One region of the Nocardioides sp. F233 genome, then DNA from elsewhere that is predicted to be linked to it. Evidence: predicted binding sites of a transcription regulator. Region 1 holds the regulator's gene; the other holds the start of a gene.

Region 1 (5,691 bases):
CCGGGCGTCTGTGGTCAGCCCGTCGAGGCGGGCTGGGCTCCCTCGGACAGCAGCTGGCGCTCGGCCCGCATCAGGGAGATCTCGTTCTCGAAGTCGGCGGCCGAGTCGAAGCCGCGGTAGACGGAGGCGAAGCGGAGGTAGGCGACCTCGTCGAGACGACGCAGCGGCGGCAGGATCGCCAGGCCCACCTCGTGGGCGGCGATCTCGGGGCTGCCGGCCAGCCGGAGCTGGTCCTCGACCTCCTGACCCAGCCGGGCCAGGTCGTCCTCGTCCACCGGGCGACCCTTGCAGGCCTTGCGGACGCCGGCGACGGCCTTCTCGCGGGTGAACGGCTCGGTCGCGCCGGAGCGCTTGAGCACGGTCAGCTGCATGGCCTCGACGGTCGTGAACCGCTTCTCACAGCTCGGCGCCTGGCAGACCCGGCGGCGCCGGATCGAGCAGCCGTCGTCGGAGACGCGGGAGTCGAGGACCTTGGTGTCATGGTGCTTGCAGTACGGACAGTGCATGGGTCCCCTCCTCTCGAGGCTACGACCTGTGGACAACTCCCCCGCCTGTGGAAAAGGTGGGGCGAACTGTGGGTTTCCGCTCCGGTCCTGTGGGTGACGGAGGGTCGCCCTGTGGACTAGATGTGGAGAACTACATCGTTGTAACTACTAGATGTAGTGGTAACCGTACGCCCCGGCCACCAGTGATGCAAGCGCGGGTCACGACGAGTTCGACCGGGGTCCGGCTCGGGCGGAGTTTGCGCAGGTCACCGCCACAAAGGCGGCTTCGCGACCCCTCCCCGACCGGCGTTTCGCCGCGGTACGACGGGCCGCCGACGCCGCCCGGAAGCAGTGGAGGGCGCGTTGGCTGAGCATTCCACCCACCCATCAGGAACAATGACCGCCGTGACGGGTGGCAAGCGGGCTGGCGATCGGGCGAAGGCGAAATTCCGGCCCGCCCTCCTGCTGAGCGCCGCCGGCGGGACCGCGTCCATCGTGGCCTGGGGGTACCTCGTCGTCGCCGCCATCGACTTCGGCGCGACCGCACGCCACGACGGCAAGGGCAGCGCCTGGGCCTTCATGGCCGTCGCCTCGCTGGGCGCCATGCTCTGCCTCTTCCTCACCTTCATGCTGGCCATCCGCCTCTCCCGCGCCCTGGGCATGAGCTCGCACCACCACGAGCCCCGCCCCAAGAAGGACCCGGCCGCCCCCAAGGGCGGCAAGCGCGCGGCTCGCTGAGCTCGCAGCCCCGACGACGCGCGAAGGGCGGGATCCGGTTCGGTCGGATCCCGCCCTTCGTCTTCCCCAGGCCAGTACAGGCCCGATCTCCGCTGGGGTCGAGGCAGCGAAGAAGTCATCTGGTGCGACTAGTGCGTCGGAACCCGCAGCTCCTGGCCGACGTAGACCATGCTGCCGTCGAGCGTGTTGAGCTGCTGGATGGTCTGCATCATGTCGCGCACGTCGTCGCCCGAGGTCGCGGCAGCGTCGCTCGCGATGTCCCACAGCGTGTCACCGGGGCCGACCGTCACCAGCTGGACCTGCGGCGCACCGCCGTCCTCGCGCGTCGCGGCCGAGGCGGCGGCCAGCCAGATCGCCGCGAGGGCGACGGCGGCCAGGGCCAGCAGGAAGACGACCGCGCGGCCGCGCCGGGTCAGCCGGACCTGGCCCCGGGCGCTGGGACGGGCCGCAACGGGGCGGGCAGTCGACGTACGGCGGACAGCGGTGACGCGGGGCGCGACGGTGATGGTGCTCATGGAAACCTCCGGGGGAAGTGGACGGGACCTGTTGTATCCAGGGGGTCCGACGGAAGGTGTTCGATCAGGCGTTCGATCGAACATGTGTACGAGATTAGATCAGGTGTTCGAAGATTTCCAGCACCGTTCGAAAGTTCGTTCGACCGGCGTGTCGCGACACGCGGTTCGAACAGATGTTTGAAACAGGTGGCCAGGTTCGGTTAGCGTCGTCACACGGGCCCGGTCGATCCGGACCACACCACCCGAGCTGATCTGGAGGGCGATCGATGACTGAGCGCAAGGGCACGGAGCGCAAGGGCGACCGCAAGGCGAGCAGTGTCACCGAGCTGCCCGACGGACCGGCCGACGCGACCGGCCTGACCCCGCGCCAGCAGCGGGTCCTGGCCCACATCAAGGACAGCATCGAGAAGCGGGGCTACCCGCCGAGCATGCGCGAGATCGGCCAGGCGGTCGGCCTCACCAGCACCTCCAGCGTCGCCCACCAGCTGCGCACCCTCGAGGAGAAGGGCTTCCTCAAGCGCGACCCCAACCGGCCGCGCGCCCTCGAGGTGTTCCTGCCCGAGGTGATGGCGGCGCGCCGGGCGATGGGGAGTGCCGAGGAGACGACGTACGACGAGACCGGGATCGGCGACGCCGCACCGGCACCCGCCAACGTGCCGGTCGTCGGCCGGATCGCGGCCGGTGGCCCGATCCTCGCCGAGGAGCGGATCGAGGACGTCTTCCCGCTGCCGCGCCAGCTCGTCGGCGACGGCCAGCTGTTCCTGCTCGAGGTCAGCGGCGAGTCGATGATCGAGGCCGCGATCTGCAACGGCGACTACGTCGTGATCCGGCAGCAGCCGACCGCCGAGAACGGCGAGATCGTCGCGGCGATGATCGACGGCGAGGCGACGGTCAAGACCTTCCAGCGCAAGGACGGCAAGGTCTGGCTGCTCCCCCACAACCCGGCGTTCGAACCGATCGACGGCACCAACGCGACCATCCTCGGCAAGGTGACGGCGGTGCTGCGGCGGGTGTGAGGTTTGCCTGACCGGCCGGTGACATAGGGTCTGCTTGTCCTGTCGCCATACCAAAGGCCGGTCCTGATGCCTCGTCGCAGCCACTTCCCCCTCATCGGGCTGCTGTCCACGCTCCTCGCTGCCTTGCTGACGGTGTCCGTCCTCGGCGGCGTCGCCGGGGCGGACGACACCTATCCGGCCGCACCGGCCGGCACCGCGGTCCCCGTCGACATCGACGACACTGTCGCCCAGGCGACCGCGGAGCAGGCCCTCGAGACCGTGCAGGACATCGTCGACACGGCTCCGAGCGCCGCGCCGACCGACACCACGACCGGTGCCGACCTGACCATGGCGCTGCGCGACCTCGCGCTCACCCGCGACGACCTGCCGACCAACCTGCAGGACGACGCGGCGCAGCTGCTCGCGCGGCCCGGCACCGGCTACCGCCCGCCCCCGGGCTCCGGCGGCATCGAGTGCACGCCGGGATCGGGTCTGCCCTGCTACACCGCGCCCGAGGCGGCGCCGCTGTGCGGCAGCGGGATCTGCGTGCACTACGTCCAGGGCGCCTACTCGCCCAGCACCGGATCGGACGCACCTCCGCTCGCGCCGGTCAACTACCCGGCCATCGTGCTCGACGTGATGAAGAACGTCGCCAACCGGTACGTCGCCGCGGGCTACCGGACGCCGGTCAGCGACGGCAACGAGTTCGACGTCTACCTCGCCGACCTCGGCAAGCGCGGCCTCTACGGCTACTGCACGACCGACCAGCGGGTCGCGGGCCACGTGACCGCCGCGGCGTACTGCGTCCTCGACAACGACTACGCCGAGTTCGGCGCGGTGCCCGGCCCGCTGGGCAACCTGCAGGTGACCGCGGCCCACGAGTACTTCCACGCGGTGCAGTTCGCCTACGACGTCAACGAGGACAGCTGGCTGCTCGAGGCGACCGCGACCTGGGCCGAGGACGAGGTCTACCCGGACATCAACGACAACCGCCAGTACCTCAAGGGCGGTCCGCTCGGTCAGCCCGCGCAGCCGCTGGACCACCGCAGGGGCCTGGCCCCGTACGGCGCGTGGATCTTCTTCAGGTACCTCAGCGAGCACTTCCCTGCGGACTCCGGCGGCATGCCCGTCATCGTGCGAGACATCTGGGACCTGGCTGCCGGGTCGGCCACCTCGCGGCAGGCGATCAGCGCCGCCCTCGCCGCGCGCGGCACCGACCTGCGCACCCAGTTCGGGCGGTTCGCCGAGGCCAACCGGCGCCCGGCCCTGAACTACTCCGAGGGCGGCGCCTATCCGCGGGCCAAGCTGTGGCGCGGCGTGAAGCTGTCGCCCGCGCGCCGGTCGGTCTCCGACTCGGTCGAGCTCAAGCACCTCGCCTCGCGGACCATCCGCTTCAAGTCGAAGTTCCGCGGCAAGGCCCACCTGCGCGTCCACGTGGACGGCCCGAAGCGCACGAAGGGCGGCTACGTCCTGGTCACCATCAAGAAGAAGGGCCAGGCGCCGGTCACCAAGCTGGTCAGGATCAACCGCAAGGGCGACAAGACCAAGCGCTACCAGTTCGGCAAGAAGGTGCAGTGGATCGAGATCACCTTCGCCAACGCCGGCAAGAAGGACTCGACCGCGAAGGTCAGCGCGACCGCGCGCTGAACCGGCTGATCCAGGCTGGCCCCGACGAAGGTCGTGGGTCAGGCCCGGCCGCTGAGGCGGCCGAGGGCCTGACGCACGACCTTCGGGTCGTTCGTGGTCCACATCGGCGGCAGGCTGGCCTTGAGGAACGAGCCGTAGCGGGCGGTCGCCAGCCGAGGATCGAGTACGGCGACCACGCCACGGTCGCTCGTCGTACGGATCAGGCGCCCGGCCCCCTGCGCGAGCAGGAGCGCGGCGTGCGTCGCGGCGACCTGCATGAAGCCGTTGCCGCCCGCCTGGTCGGCGGCCTTCTGGCGTGCGCTCATCAGCGGGTCGTCGGGGCGCGGGAACGGGATCCGGTCGATGATCACCAGCTGGCAGGTGTCGCCGGGGACGTCGAGACCCTGCCACAGGCCGAGGGTGCCGAACAGGCAGGTGTGCGGGTCCTCGACGAACTGGCGAGCGAGCTCGGGCAGCTGGGCCTCGCCCTGGGCGAGGGTGGTGAGGTGGGGCAGCGTCTTGCGGACGTGCTCGGCGGCAGCCTCCGCGGCCCGGCGGCTGGAGAACAGTCCGAGGGTGCGGCCGTCGGCCTGGTCGACCAGCTCGGTGATCTCGTCGAGCTGGGCCGGGCCGAGGCCGTCGCGACCGGGCGGGGGCAGATGGCGGGCGACGTACAGGATGCCCTGCTTGGCGTAGTCGAACGGGCTGCCGACGTCGAGCCCGCGCCACGGCTGGGCGTCGTCGGGCCAGTCCTTGCGCGGCGCCTCGGGCGCGACCCGCTCGGACGGCTTGAGCCCGACCGAGCCGGCGACGGTCGCGAAGTCGCCGCCGAGCATCAGCGTGGCCGAGGTGAGCACGACGGTGTTGTCGGAGAGCAGCTTGTCGCGCATCTGGGCCCAGACCTGGAGCGGCGCGACGCAGAGCATCGGCGGGATCCGGTCGGTGCCCTCGGTGCGCCAGAGCACGTCGGCCTCGGAGCTGGCGGCCATCCGCTCGGCGGTGGTGAGGACCTCCTGGACCATGCCCTTGGCCTGGGTCATCGCGGCGTCGGGGTCGCTGCCGGACTCGGCCTTGGGGAAGGCGCCGACGCAGGCGCGGGCGGCGTCGCGGACCAGCACCAGCGCGTCGGCGAGCGCCTCGGGGACCTGCTCGAAGCGCCCGGCCGGGGCGTCGGTGATCGCGGCGCGCAGCGCGTCGGCGGCGTCGGCGAGGTCCTCGGCCTCCTCCCCCTCGACGTGGCGGATGCTGCGCCGGGCGGCCCGCTCGACCTCGGCGGCCCACAGCTCGTCGGTGGCGGCCTGGGTGACCCGGGCGGCGAGCTCGTGGGCCTCG
Region 2 (5,691 bases), on a different contig from region 1:
CGGCGCACGCCGAGGGGCAGTCCGTCGGCGGCGAGGCCGCAGGGGTGGCCGCTCCTCCGGGACTGCCCGACCTGACCGACCTGGCCGCGGTGCTGGCCGGGCAGGGCTACGAGCCCGCCGTCTCCCCGGACGCGGTCTCCCTGGCGAACTGCCCGTTCGACGCCCTCGCCCAGAAGCACACCGCCCTCGTCTGCGGACTCAACCGTTCCTTCGTCCAGGGCGTGGCCGACGGCCTCGGCTGCGCCGGCGTCACCGCGCACCTCGAGCCCGACCCCGGGCACTGCTGCGTGACCGTGCGGACCGATGGACACGCGCCCGCGAGCGGAGAATGATCGCGGCGTGGCCATGTTCGAGGTGGCGGACGCCTACATCAGCTTCATGGGGAGGTTCTCCACTCCCCTCGCTCCACTGTTCGCCGACGTGGGCCTGGCCGGTGTCGGTCCGTCCGCGGCCGTCCTCGACGTCGGGTGCGGTCCGGGGATGCTGACCGCCGAGCTGGTACGCCGCCAGGGTGCGGCGCGCGTCGCCGCCGTCGACCCCGTCGCCACCTTCGTGACCGCCGCAGCTGCCGCCCACCCGGGTGCCGTCGTACGCCAGGCGTCGGCGGAGTCGCTCCCGTTCCCCGGCGAGTCCTTCGACGCGACCCTCGCCCAGCTCGTCGTGCACTTCATGACCGACCCGTCCGGCGGCGTCAGCGAGATGCGGCGCGTCACCCGACCCGGCGGCCGGGTGAGCGCGTGCGTGTGGGACCACGGCGGCGGCACCGGCCCGTTGTCGGCCTTCTGGCGCGCGGTCCTCGCCGTCGACCCGACGGTGACCGACGAGTCCTCGCTGCCCGGGTCCAACGCCGGCGACCTGGCTGCCCTGCTGCTCGCCGCCGGGCTGCACGAGGTCACCGAGGTGCCCCTGACCGTCAGCGTCGACTTCCCCACCTTCGACGACTGGTGGGAGCCCTACACCTTCGGCGTCGGCACCGCCGGCGTCGCCTTCGACGCGCTGGGCGGCCACCAGCAGGAGAGGATGGTCACGCTCCTGCGGGCCGAGCTCGGCGACGGACCGTTCACGATGTCGGCCACCGCATGGGCGGCCACCGGTGTCCGCTGACGGCCGCCTCGCGCTCGACCGCTGGATCCTGTCTGGCGGGCACTGGCAGGTGGTCGGCGAACGGGACGGGCTGGCAACGGTCGCGCTGATGACGTGTGACGGCGGGCAGGAGATGGAGCGGGTCGTCGTACCGGTGGCGGGGTTGCCGGGGCCCTGACCTCCACCCACGGTCAGAACCCGCGAGTTCGCGCCAGCCGGCGCCTGGGGAGCCTTCGATGGACGAAAAGCAGTTCAGCACCACGCTCATTGCGCTGGCCGAGTTGGTCGACGAGAGCACCGTCGAAGCCGTTCGGGAGGAACTCGACGCGGGCGAATGGACCGTCGCTGTCGAATGGCTCGCGGATGCGCTCTTCGAGAACGACGTCTCGCTGACACCCAACCAGGTCACCGCGCTGGTCGCGACGGCGCGAAGGACCGGATCCACGCGCTACGAGGTCCACGAACTCGAATCATTGGCGGGCTCGGCGTAGCGCGACTGGGCAGGGCGGCGCGCGCCGACACGTGATCAGGCGGCGCGTGGTCGTGCTGGTGCGTAGGTGATCCCTGCCTTGCGGTAGTCCTCGCGGGCGTTGCGGGATGGTGGGGTCCACACGGGTTGTCCGGTGTCGTGGTCGATGTGGACGGCCCAGGGGGTCTGGTGGATGAGGACGTGGTGGTGGCGGCAGAGCATGACGAGGTTGTCGAGGCTGGTCGCACCGCCGTCGGCCCAGTGGACGACGTGGTGGGCATCGCACGCGAGTGGCATGCGGGTGCAGCCGGGGAAGGCGCAGTGTCGGTCGCGGATGACGAGGGCGAGCCAGATCGCGGCGGTGACGAGTCGTTGGGTGCGGCCGACGTCGAGGACCTGGCCGTGGGTGCCGAGGACGGTGGGGATAATCTCGGCGTCGCACGCCATCCGTCGGACCGCCGTCGCGGAGAACCGTGCGCCGGTCGGGGTCTGGCCGTTGCGGGCGAGGCCCGCGTCGATCACCTGTTGGCGCAGGGATTCCTGGTCGATGAGCACGATCACGCGGGGCTTGGTGCCGTGGTCGCGGGGCAGCTCGTCGGTCGCGGCGAGCCGATCACACGCGTCGACGAGGGCGTCCCAGAGCCGGGCGCCGGCGTCGCGGGGGTCACGCCCGTCGTGCCCACAGCCGGGGGTGAGGCACGCAGCGGCAGTGGCGACGCCGTCCTCGTCGAACACCGCCTCACCCGGTGCACGGTTCACCCCACCGCAGGCACCGGGTTCGGTGGTGACGGGTGCGGCGAGCGGGTGGAGGGTGGCCTTGATCCTCTCCGCGTCCTCCACGCTCCCGTAGCCCTTGACCCTGACGCCGCCGTGGCCGTCCTCGGCGAAGGAGAGGTGGCGGGCGTGGTGAGCAGCCCGCTCGGCCTTCGCCTTCCCCTTCTCGGCATTGACGAGTGCGGCGTCGGGGTCGAGCTCGCGGACCACGTCGCCGAACGCGTTGTGCAGGTCGGTGGCGTCGTGGCCGTGGGTGTCGACCAGCTCGAGCATCCGTCCGGCTACGGCGGTCCGGAACTCCGCCACCCGGGGCAGCGTGTGGACCTTCGAGGCGATCGCCCGCGCCTGGGGCAGGGTGACTCGCCCGGTCTCGAGGGCGGCCTGGACCTCGGGGAGGTCACGCAGCTGCTCGACGGCACGGACCAGTCCGCCGCCGGCGCCCTTGTGACCACCGGTCAGGTGGGTCAGATAGTCCTTGACCGAGGCCCAACCCAGCTCTCGCAGCGCGTCCGTCGCTTCGAGTCGAGCAACCCCGCGCAACAGTGCCGCATCGAGGAAGGACCGGGCCGCGGCGATCGCCTCCACGCCCGCCACCATCTCGGGGCCGTCGAGCAGACCCCAGTCGGCACCGGCCAGCTCCGCGGCACGCTGCGCCACGGTGGTTGCCGTGTCGAGCGCCCCGAGAGAAGTCATGCGCTCATCCTAATTCGAACACATGTTCGAATCAAGGGGTTGTGTGAGCCACCCTCGAAAAATCCGGCGAATCTCTCGGGCGGATCTCACCGGATTCTCCGCGTCACGCGGGGCCCTGCTGCCGACGAATCTGCACCGACCCCTGAAGTCCTTCGCGCTGCACGTGCGCGCCACCGACCATCGCGCGGCTGACACCTGCGTGCGCCGGCTTCTGGACCGGCTGGGAGCCCGTGCGTTCGATACTGAGTCCGAGAGCGGCATCTTCCAGGCGTAGCCGTCTCACCGCTCATCGACATGTCGAGCGGATCGCGGCAGATCCGCGCTGCCTGCCGCAGATGACAACGGAGGCGCCGAACCCTGACTCCTTCCTATGCTGGCGAGGTGCCGAGCGATGCCGAAGGTGAGGGTTGGCGGATGGTTCGTCCTGCCCAAGGAGACCGCGAGGTGACTTCGATCGATCACCTGATCCCGGATGCGGACTGGTTCTGGGTGACGCTTCAGCGCGAGTGTGTCCCGGGCTGTTGTGGACTCGATGCCTACGACTTCTCGGACGATTCAGTGGCGTGGGCGTGCGGTTGGGGCACGAAGGACCCGGGCGGTGTCATGGGTCGCGATCGCAGCCCAGGTGATGTGCCTGCCCTCGTGGTTCACCTTCGAGAGGCCGCGCGCACCATTCGCAAGATCGATGCCGAAGCGGTTTCCGCGGACCTGTTCAACGACGTCCTGACGCCATCCGCCTACTCCAATCTGCTGGACGACCTTGCCGCGAAGGCAACTCCACCGCGCTAGACGAGGTGCGGGCACCGGCGTGATGGAGCGAATCGCGTCAGACCCATGCCGAGCCCAGCTACCAGATGGTCAGTGCGCTTCGACAGGGAGCAGGTCAATGCGTACCGCGTCGGGGCTGAGGTCGTCCTCCTCGACATCGGAGCCCACGGAGACGACAACCTCGTTCCAGCCCCGATGGGCACCAATCAACTCGTCCCCGTCCGCATCACCGACAGACAGTCGGCCGGAAGGCACATTCAGGTGACCGGCGTAGAGCACCCGACGCGCGTCCTGCGGGCCTGCCTCGGCAAGGAGTCGAACCTCCACCTCGGCTTCAGCGAAATCGATGTCGCCGTCGAACGAATCCACGTCCTGCGCGTGCCGAATCAACACGACGAGTCCACCTGGCGATGCGGATACGGATGACTCGGGGTCCACGTCGGGAACATCGCCAGTCTCGGGATCGATCACAACGACGATGCCCCAGTGGAATGGTCGGCGAATGAACACAGAGGACAGTGGCTGCACGATCGGAAAGGTAGTCACCAGCCGTGACGACCGGGTACCCCTTGTTGTCCGCACAGGAGGCGACCCCGGCGGCATGACTGGGTCTTCAGTCACGGATCGCCGCTCCAGACCCTGGGAGACAGCCGTTGCCCGCGATCCGACAAGACGACGCGTTCCACCCTGAACACGGCATGTGAGTGCCCCCGTCGCTCAGTGCAACTCCGCTTCTCCCTCGCGAAGTTCTGGCTCGCCTTCGGGCCAGCGCCCCGTTTGGTAACGGAAGAACTCGCAGGCTGCTCGTCGCTCGGCGAACTTCGCATTGGTCGGGTTGCCCGCATCGTCCAACTGCAGGTTGTTGGCGAAGATCGCGAACGCAGTTTCAACCGCACTAGCGTCGTCTCCCGAGGACAGGCGATAGTCCGCCACATCCGGATGACCTTGCGGCCTGCCACCGTCGAAGAGCGGATGGCCGATTGATCCTCGCGCGAACCATCCGGCGAACTGTCGCAGCGCGCCTGATGCGCCATGGCTGAGTGCGGTCCGGGGGTCACCATCTCTGCCTCGCGAGGACATGCGTGGATCGTGGCACAGCGAGGTCACGAGAGCGGCTGATCGGTTCTCTTGCAGGTCACCGACATTCAGCTGTTGGCGTGTCGGAGCGGATTGCGGCTTCGCTACTCGAACAAGTCGCGGGTCTCGCGTCCACTGGGGTCAGCGGTCAGGAGATCCTCGTGGAGCATCTCGACTGCACCCGAGTCAGCAAGAGCGGCCATTTCCTCCTCGCCAGTCAGCACGTAGAGCGTATGGAACACCGACTCATAGGCCGCGGCCGTCATGGCCTTCGCGAGGTCGTGTGGGCCTGCGCCAGCATCGATGGCCCGTCGGGCCGCAGGGATCTGGCTGACGTTCTCGGCGTCTATGGAGCGAATCTCTCTCCAGAGCTTGTTGAGGATGCGAGCCCTCGGGTCTTCCGCCATGTCAGCACCGTAGTCAGCAGAGCCCGCCTTGTGGCAGATCCGGAGGTCTCCCCATTGAGCTGCGCCGGACCGGTGCTTGCCAGAACGAGCGACGCCTATCCTCGGGGCATGGATCTCTCGCGTCTCAATGAGCGATGGGCCGAGTGGGCGGTCCACTCCTGGGCTGGAGGTCAACTCGTGTTGATTGCCGACAACGACCTGACCTATCACCACGAGATCGAGGTGCGCTTCGACGACGTGGAGTTCGCCGTCATCGGGGACAGCTTCAGCTGGCCAGTCTTCAGGCCAGTGCTGCTCGAGGAGGAGGCAAGCGCTCGGCCCTACCTGGGTGACCCGGAGAACGTCCGCGTGTGGGCATGGGACGCGGAGGTTGCCGGTGGTCAGAGTTCGATGCTCGTAGCCGCACGTTCCGCGACAGTG

What was found. Region 1 encodes LexA, which represses DNA repair genes until DNA is damaged. Its sites were predicted from a motif close to TCGAACANNTGTTCGA; they were not measured.
Region 2: a site for LexA is predicted at 3,034-3,049, ahead of ACZYRU_RS06415 (HNH endonuclease signature motif containing protein). Genes of this name have one in related genera too.

Annotation. Positions count from the first base shown of each region.
Region 1 covers NZ_JBVASH010000001.1:1,058,538-1,064,228, reverse strand. Annotated here, with positions in the region: gene nrdR (transcriptional regulator NrdR) at 15-506, opposite strand; gene ACZYRU_RS05080 (hypothetical protein) at 882-1,223, shown strand; gene ACZYRU_RS05075 (LysM peptidoglycan-binding domain-containing protein) at 1,352-1,738, opposite strand; gene lexA (transcriptional repressor LexA) at 2,005-2,754, shown strand; gene ACZYRU_RS05065 (MXAN_6640 family putative metalloprotease) at 2,821-4,380, shown strand; gene ACZYRU_RS05060 (ATP-dependent DNA helicase) at 4,419-5,691, opposite strand, start outside.
Region 2 covers NZ_JBVASH010000002.1:7,150-12,840, reverse strand. Annotated here, with positions in the region: gene ACZYRU_RS06435 (helix-turn-helix transcriptional regulator) at 1-332, shown strand, start outside; gene ACZYRU_RS06430 (class I SAM-dependent methyltransferase) at 346-1,104, shown strand; gene ACZYRU_RS06425 (hypothetical protein) at 1,094-1,261, shown strand; gene ACZYRU_RS06420 (hypothetical protein) at 1,320-1,574, shown strand; gene ACZYRU_RS06415 (HNH endonuclease signature motif containing protein) at 1,610-3,019, opposite strand; gene ACZYRU_RS06410 (DUF6331 family protein) at 3,401-3,808, shown strand; gene ACZYRU_RS06405 (hypothetical protein) at 3,878-4,315, opposite strand; gene ACZYRU_RS06400 (DUF7677 family protein) at 4,505-4,867, opposite strand; gene ACZYRU_RS06395 (hypothetical protein) at 4,969-5,271, opposite strand; gene ACZYRU_RS06390 (hypothetical protein) at 5,380-5,691, shown strand, end outside.